Regions from separate parts of the Kluyvera sp. 1366 genome, predicted to be linked through region 1. Evidence: predicted binding sites of a transcription regulator. Region 1 holds the regulator's gene; the other holds the start of a gene.

Region 1 (4,242 bases):
TTACTTCTACACGCAGAATTTGCACCGGGTATTCCGCGTCTCAGCGGCGCTGGAAGCGGGCATGATCGGCATTAACGAATGCGCGGTATCCACTGAGCTGGCACCGTTTGGCGGCGTGAAAGAGTCTGGACTGGGACGCGAAGGATCGGTGTTGGGGATGGAAGAGTATCTGGAAGTTAAAGCGTTGCACCTCGGCGGACTCAGCTAGCCGCAACAACCAAGAGGGCGTCATGATGAGAACCGAGCGTTTCGATTTCGACGAGATTGTCGATCAAGCCCATTTTTATCGACAGTTTAGCGATCGTTTTGCGTTAGCCGATCTCGCCATCAACGATCTTGACGATCTTTGGGGTGCGATTGTCGGTGAGCAACTGCCGTTGCCGCTGGAGATTGAATTTGTAAATCTGGGGAAAGGGCAGAAACGCCGGTATGGCGCATTAATCCTGCTATTTGATGAAGCAGAAGAGGAGCTGGAAGGCCAGCTCCGCTTCAATATAAAGTAAAAAGGGCCCCGGCGAGCGGGGCCAAAGGGTTCGTCTTAATTGACGAGGAATTACTTATACAGCTCAGCTGTCACGTGGTAGCTGTCGCCGGTTTTCGCTTCAATCACTTTGTAAGCGCTGGCACCTTGCTCATCCGCTTTCTGAGAAAGCTCGGCACGATAGTCCATTGGCGAACCGCCGGTTCCGCTGATTGAGATAGTGCTGCCGGTAGGTTGCAGATTCTGCGCCTGTTGTTCGGTGACCAGTTGTGCTGCAGAAGCACCAAAGGCGAACAGGGAAAGCAGGGTAGCAGTTGCAATGGTTGTTTTGATTTTCATAATTTTCTCCTCGTTTAATCAACAACCTGCGGCAGAAAAGGGGTGGCGGGTCGTCGATCTATTGCCTGGCGCCATCAAGGCACTGGACGTTCAATTAGTGATTATTTGTACAGTTCAGCAGTCACGTGGAAGGTATCGCCACGGTTGCTTTCGATGATGCGGTAATGGCTGGCACCCTGCGCATCGGCTTTCTGTGACAGTTCCTGACGCACGTTGGTTTGGTCGCCGTCAACACCGCTCACGCTGATGGTTTGGTTCAGAGATTGCAGCTGTTCAGCTTGTTGGTTTGAAACAAGGCTAGCGGCACTCGCGCCAAAAGAAAGAACAGAAGCCAGGCCCAGTACTGCGATAGCTAATTTGGTTTTCATGATTCACTCTCCTGAAATGGGGGCCGGCAACCTGAGAGGCAAGAGCGTCTCAAAAGGGTCGCCGTTCACATTGCTTTTTAAGTCAATAACTTATTTGTACAGCTCAGCGGTTGCGTGGTAGCTGTCACCGGTATTCGCCTCAACCACGCGATAGGCTTTCGCACCTTGCTGGTCGGCTTTATCGTTTAACTGCTGACGGATATCCATTGGAGAGCCGCCCACGCCGCTGACGCTGATGGTACCCGCGGGTTGCAGATTCGCAGCCTTTTCGGCATTAATAGAATCTGCTGCAAAAGCACCAAATGACAGGGCAGAGAGAATACTTAAAGTCGCGATAGTAGTTTTAACGTTCATGATATTTTTCCTCGTCGTCTATTTTTATCTTTTTCTTTCGTGTGATTTGCATCACGAAAACAAGTATAGATCTAATCACCCATGAAATTAATACCGAGCTAATAATGTTTGGTTGTAATTCTTTATCCTTATGGCACTTTTTTAGAACCTGAAGTTATAAAAAACGCCTGGATCTTAACCAGAGGTGGTTATTTCACCATAAAAACAATGATCTACATCAAATTATCTTTTAGTGCGAAAGATCGTGGTTGATCTCGCTGGCTGATACAGATAGAGAAGGGAAAGACACTGAGCACAATGTGTAAAGCAGCGTAAAATAGCGCATAAGGTTAAAAAGGCATAAAGGTCGTACCAATGATAGCGGCTGAAAAGAACCGCCAGGCATATGGATAACTTATTATTTACAAAGGAATTTGTAACAGAATGGTTACGAATGAAGCGCAAAGGGCAAGATAACCGGCAGAGGAACTGCCGGTATGCAGCAGGGTTTTATAGCTCTTGTTCGAATAAAACCAGAATCGCGTCGTACAGCTGTTTTACCGAGAAGGTGCGCGCGGGGGTAATAAAGATGGTGTCATCACCGGCAATGGTGCCGAGAATGCCTTCCGCTTTGCCCAGCGAATCCAGCAGGCGCGCTATCAGCTGCGCAGCGCCCGGACTGGTGTGAATCACCACTAACGCATCGTTGTAATCGATATCCAGCACCAGATTCTTCAGCGGGCTGGTGGTGGTGGGCACGCCGAGTTCAGCAGGCAGGCAGTAAACCATCTCCATCTTGGCGTTGCGCGTGCGCACCGCGCCAAACTTGGTCAGCATGCGAGAAACTTTGGACTGATTAATATTCTCGAAGCCGTCTTCCTGCAGCGCCTGCACGATTTCGCCCTGGGAGCTGAATTTCTCTTCCTTTAATAAGGCTTTAAACGCCTTAATCAAGTCGTCTTGTTTCGATGGGTTTCGCATAAGCTACCAATTAAAAAGGGGTTGCAGAGGGCAACAGGCCCACGGCAGATAAATTATTATGCATTTAGATGAATTTTTATGCAATAAGTCTGGTAAGAGAATCGCGGTAATGACCTGCGGGGCGGGCATCATAACAGAATATGATGTTGCACCAAAATCGCGGGTGGACGCGCAAAGCGAAGGTTGCAAAGTTGTTATATTATTGAAGTGGTAACAACAATATCGATGATCATTGCCGTCCATTGTCTTCTGGCTGCGAATGAATCATTCAGGCGACTTCTGAAGTGGAGATGTCTCGGGAGCCGATTGCGGCGTAGTGTTTAGTGCGCGACAGGTTTAGTCGCTATCGCCTGAGAAGTTGATTAAACTCGTAACCTGATGGATTTTCGGCATATCTCTGCCCCACCTTAATAAGGAGTTCAGGATGAAAGTTGCCGTTCTCGGTGCCGCTGGTGGTATTGGCCAGGCGCTCGCACTGCTGCTCAAAACGCAATTACCCGCAGGCTCAGCTCTCTCACTTTACGATATCGCCCCGGTAACGCCCGGTGTGGCGGTCGATCTCAGTCATATCCCAACGGCAGTCACCGTGGAAGGGTTTAGCGGTGAAGATGCTACGCCTGCGCTGCATGGTGCTGATGTGGTGCTGATCTCCGCGGGTGTGGCACGTAAGCCGGGCATGGATCGCGCCGACCTGTTTAACGTCAACGCCGGTATCGTGCGTAACCTGATCGAGCAGGTTGCCAGTACCGCGCCAAAAGCGCTGATTGGCGTCATCACCAATCCGGTGAATACGACGGTGGCGATTGCGGCCGAAGTGCTAAAAAAAGCCGGCGTGTATGACAAGAATCGCCTGTTTGGCGTTTCCACCCTCGATATCATCCGTGCCAATACCTTTGTCGCGGCGCTAAAAGGCAAGCAGCCTAACGAGATTGAAGTGCCGGTGGTGGGCGGGCATTCCGGCGTAACGATTCTGCCGCTGCTGTCGCAGGTGGAAGGCGTGAGCTTCAGCGAGCAGGAAGTGGCGGATCTCACCAAACGTATTCAGAACGCGGGCACCGAAGTGGTGGAAGCCAAAGCCGGTGGCGGATCGGCGACGCTGTCGATGGGACAGGCGGCGGCCCGTTTTGGCCTGTCATTGATTCGTGCCCTGCAAGGCGAAGCCAACGTGGTGGAGTGCGCGTATGTGGAAGGCGATGGCGAATATGCCCGCTTCTTCTCGCAGCCGCTGCTGCTGGGCAAAAACGGCATCGTTGAACGCCGTCCGCTGGGCACGCTGAGTGCCTTTGAACAGCAGGCGCTAAACGGCATGCTGGAAACGCTGAAGAAAGATATCTCGCAGGGCGAAGAGTTTGTGAAGTGATGAACGCTAAGCGGCAATAAAAAACGCCCGGCATCTGCCGGGCGTTTTGTTTTTATAATCCGCCAGATTTGAAGGTTTTATTGGCGGGCGCACCGTTAGTCGCGGGGTTTTGCTTTCCTAACGTCTCCATGCGTACCTGGAATGGTGGGAACGGCATCTCAATGCCGTGCTCCTCAAAGCCGCGCAGAATCAGCTGATGCAGTTCATGGCGCAGCGGCATGCGATGCCCCATCTCCGCCGCATGCACGCGCAGTTCAAACAGCTGAATACCTTGCTGCAGATCGACCAGGAACACATCCGGCGCCGGCATATCGAGCACGTAGGTGCAGCGATCGGCCGCTTGCTTAAGAATGTTGGTCACTTCATCACTGTTGACTCTG
Region 2 (4,242 bases), on a different contig from region 1:
ACGCCATGGCGCAACCACTTTCAGTTGTGGAGCCAGCGCGGTGTAGGTGGTTTCGAAACGCACCTGATCGTTACCTTTACCGGTTGCGCCGTGGCACAGCGCATCTGCGCCCACTTTCAGCGCCAGCTCAACCTGGGCTTTAGCGATAATCGGACGCGCCATAGACGTACCCAGCAGATAAGTGCCTTCGTACAGGGCGCCAGTCTGCAGAACCGGATACACGTATTCGCTGATGAACGCTTCACGCAGGTCAACCACGTGGCACTCAGACGCACCTGACTGCAGCGCTTTCTTCTCAACGCCTTCCAGATCGGCTGGATCCTGGCCAATGTTCGCCACGAACGCCACCACTTCACAGCCGCCATAGTTCTCTTTCAACCATGGAATGATGGCTGAAGTATCCAGACCGCCGGAGTAGGCCAGAACGATTTTTTTGATGTTTTGCGTGCTCATGTCTTAATCCTTGATTATGCGAGAATCCGGGTGCCAATCGACACGCCGTTGAAAAGGGTTGGCAGTTGTTCAGCATGACGCCAGCTGGCGATATCGACCGGGCGACCGAGCGTGCGGGCGGCATCAAGCGCCGCGTTCACTTTCACGATCATGCCATCGGTGATGATGCCCTGCGCAATCAGCTGCTCCGCTTTCGCGGCGGTCATCTCTTCGATGCGCTGACCTTTGCCGTCGAGAATACCGCTGACATCAGACAACAGCACCAAATCGGCACCGATGGTCGCAGCCAGTGCGGTGGCGGCCTGGTCGGCGTTGACGTTCATCAACTCGCCGCCGTCGGTGATGCCAATCGAGCTGATCACCGGCATGTAGCCCGCCGCCAGCAGCGTGTTCACCAGCGCCGGATTGCCCGGCGTCGCGTTGCCAACGTGTCCCAGCTCTTCATCGAACTGCGCCACGTTGACCAGACTGGCATCGCCGAGGCACAAACCCACCGCGCCGATGCCATATTTCTTCGCCCACGCCAGCAGCGTTTTATTGGCGGTACCGGCTAACGCACCGGTAATAATGTCAATCTGATCGGCTGGCGTCACGCGCAAACCGTTCTTCTTTTTCACCGGCAGCGCGAGCTTCTTCATCAGCTCGTCCACCACGCAACCGCCGCCGTGCACAATGATCAGCGGACGCTGATGTTCATTGCGGTACGCCAGCAGGGCATCAAACAGACGAGCCAGCGCTTCTTCGCTATCCAGCAGCACGCCACCCAGTTTAATGATCAATGGATTCATTGCGTTATCCGTTCGTTAAATCAGAGACAGCGTTTCGGGGAAGCCGAAACGAATGTTTAAACACTGAACCGCCTGCGATGAGGCGCCTTTCAGCAGGTTATCTTCGGCAGCCACCACAATCAGGTGCTCGCCTTGCATGGCGAAGCCGATGTCGCAGAACGGCAAACCGACCACCGCTTTCAGCGCTGGGACGCCTTTGTCATAGACGCGCACCAGCGGTTTATCGTGGTAGGCGCTATGGAAGGCATCCGCCACATCCTGCTGCGTCACGCCCGCTTTCAGGCGGCAAGTGGTGGTCGATAAAATCCCGCGTGGGAAGCTGCCCAGATGTGGCGTGAAGATCACCGGCGTACCGAGATGCGCCACAATTTCCGGGTGATGACGATGATTAAACAAACCGTACGGCTGCAAGCTCACTTCACAGAAGCTGGTGCCAACGTTGGCTTTGCGCCCTGCGCCGCTCACGCCGCTGGTGGCGTTAATCACCGGCCACTGTGCATCGTTAAGCAGACCCGCTGCGATCAGCGGTTTCAGCGAAAGCTGGGCTGCGGTTGGGTAGCAACCCGGCACCGCAACCAGCTCTGCGTCTTTGATTTTGTCGTGCTGCCATTCGGCCAGGCCGTAAACCGCCTTGTCCAGCCAATCCTGATGCTGATGGCTGAAGCCGTAATATTGGGTATAGAACGCATCGTCGTTTACGCGGAACGCGCCGGAGAGATCGAACACCACGCAACCGGCTTTGAGGAATTCAGGTGCCAGATCGTGGCTGACTTCGTGAGCCGTGGCGAGGAACACCACGTCCACTTTGTCGGCCCATTCAGCGGCATCGCTCAGCGGCTGCAGCGGCAAATCGACAATGCCTTTGAGCTGTGGATGCAAATCCGACAATAACTTTCCAGCATCCGGGCTTTGCGCTGAAACCGCCAAAGCGGTTATGTTCATATGCGGATGGCGATTCAGGTAGGTGGCAAGCTCTACGCCAGCGTAACCACTGGCACCAACGATCAGCGTATTCAACATCAGGCTGTATACCTTATTACAGTCACACGTATCGGGTCGCGGCCTTGCCCCGTTGCCCAGAATGCCGTTTGCGGAAGATTTGATGCTTCACATGCAAGCGACGTTATTGTATTTTTATTCACTATTAATGCATGAATATTGATACATCCTAACCCAAGGACCGTCAACAGTGAAGACAAAATTACCACCTTTTATCGAACTCTACCGCCAGTTGATTGCCACGCCATCAATCAGCGCAACCGACAGCGCACTGGATCAGAGTAATGAAACTTTAATCAATTTGCTGGCCGGCTGGTTCCGCGATATTGGCTTCAGTGTTGAAGTGCAGCCGGTGCCTGGCACGCGGCATAAATTCAACATGCTGGCGCGCAGCGGATTGGGCGCAGGCGGCTTGTTATTGGCGGGTCATACCGACACCGTGCCTTACGATGACGGCCGCTGGACGCGCGATCCTTTCACGCTGACCGAACACGACAACAAGCTGTACGGCCTCGGCACCGCCGACATGAAAGGCTTCTTCGCCTTTATTCTGGATGCGCTGCGTGACGTTGACGTGACCAAACTCAGCAAGCCGCTCTACGTCCTCGCCACCGCCGACGAAGAGACCACCATGGCGGGCGCGAAGTATTTCTCTGAATCCACCCAATTGCGTCCGGATTGCGCCATCATCGGCGAGCCCACCTCACTTAAGCCGGTGCGCGCGCATAAAGGTCATCTGTCGAATGTGATTCGTATTCAGGGGCAATCAGGCCACTCCAGCGATCCGTCACGCGGCGTTAACGCCATTGAACTGATGCATGAATCCATTACCCAGCTGATGCAGCTGCGTAACACGCTGAAAGAGCGTTACAACCACGATGGTTTTGCCATTCCTTATCCAACCATGAACTTTGGTCATATTCACGGTGGCGACGCCGCCAACCGCATCTGCGCCTGCTGTGAATTGCACATGGATATTCGTCCGCTGCCGGGCTTAACCCTGAGCGATTTGGATGGTCTGCTAAATGACGCGCTGGCGCCGGTAAGTGCGCGCTGGCCGGGACGTCTTACCGTGGGCGAGCTGCATCCGCCGATTCCAGGCTACGAATGTCCGGCCGATCATGAGCTGGTGCAAGTGGTGGAGAAGCTGCTGGGCGTGCCAACCGAAGTGGTGAACTATTGCACTGAAGCGCCTTTTATCCAGCAGTTGTGCCCAACGCTGGTATTAGGCCCGGGATCTATCAATCAAGCCCATCAACCTGATGAGTTTATTGATACCGCATTTATCAAGCCGACTCATGCGCTTATCACCCAAGTCGTACAGCATTTTTGTCATTGATGAACAACAAATGGGGCATTTCACTGTTAAATCAGCAAATTGCCCCGTCATTGTTCGGGATTTGATAATAAGAATAACTTATCTTGCTTCGCTGCAAGCAAATTCTTTGAATTTCCGCCATTTAGCAGCACATTTACGTAGATTTAAGGCAATTGACGCGCAGGAAGATACGTGGCTAGATAAAAGACGATGTTATGCCCGTTGGGCGTAAGAGTATTAAAAAAGACGATAAGGGTGTCAGGGTCCAATGAACGAACAATATTCCGCAATGCGAAGTAATGTCAGTATGCTCGGCAAACTGCTCGGGGATACGATTAAGGATGCACTAGGAGAGAACATCCTCGACCAGGTGGAGACCATCCGTAAACTCTCTAAGTCATCCCGTGCGGGAAATGACACTCATCGTCAGGAACTGCTGACCACGCTGCAAAATCTGTCGAACGACGAGCTGCTGCCGGTGGCGCGTGCGTTTAGCCAGTTTCTTAATCTCACCAACGTCGCTGAACAGTATCAAACCATTTCGCGTAGCGGCGATGGCGCGAACCATCCTGAACTGCTGAAAAAGACTTTCGAACGTCTGAAACAGCAAGGCGATATCAGCGAAGCGGCGATCCGCCAGTCGATTGAAGAGCTGTCGCTGGAGCTGGTGCTGACTGCACACCC

What was found. The regulator ArgR, encoded in region 1, controls arginine synthesis, uptake and breakdown. The targets are predictions, from matches to a motif close to ANTGAATAAAAATACANT.
Region 2: a site for ArgR is predicted at 2,367-2,384, ahead of argC (N-acetyl-gamma-glutamyl-phosphate reductase). Genes of this name have one in related genera too.

Annotation. Positions count from the first base shown of each region.
Region 1 is NZ_JBTRDW010000007.1:32,977-37,218, forward strand. It holds gene ACVLVH_RS16420 (NAD-dependent succinate-semialdehyde dehydrogenase) at 1-208, shown strand, start outside; gene ACVLVH_RS16425 (barstar family protein) at 234-503, shown strand; gene yhcN (peroxide/acid stress response protein YhcN) at 554-820, opposite strand; gene ACVLVH_RS16435 (YdgH/BhsA/McbA-like domain containing protein) at 922-1,188, opposite strand; gene yhcN (peroxide/acid stress response protein YhcN) at 1,279-1,542, opposite strand; gene argR (transcriptional regulator ArgR) at 2,032-2,502, opposite strand; gene mdh (malate dehydrogenase) at 2,927-3,862, shown strand; gene mscM (miniconductance mechanosensitive channel MscM) at 3,915-4,242, opposite strand, start outside.
Region 2 is NZ_JBTRDW010000012.1:117,842-122,083, reverse strand. It holds gene ACVLVH_RS22230 (argininosuccinate synthase) at 1-453, opposite strand, end outside; gene argB (acetylglutamate kinase) at 468-1,241, opposite strand; gene argC (N-acetyl-gamma-glutamyl-phosphate reductase) at 1,257-2,261, opposite strand; gene argE (acetylornithine deacetylase) at 2,431-3,579, shown strand; gene ppc (phosphoenolpyruvate carboxylase) at 3,827-4,242, shown strand, end outside.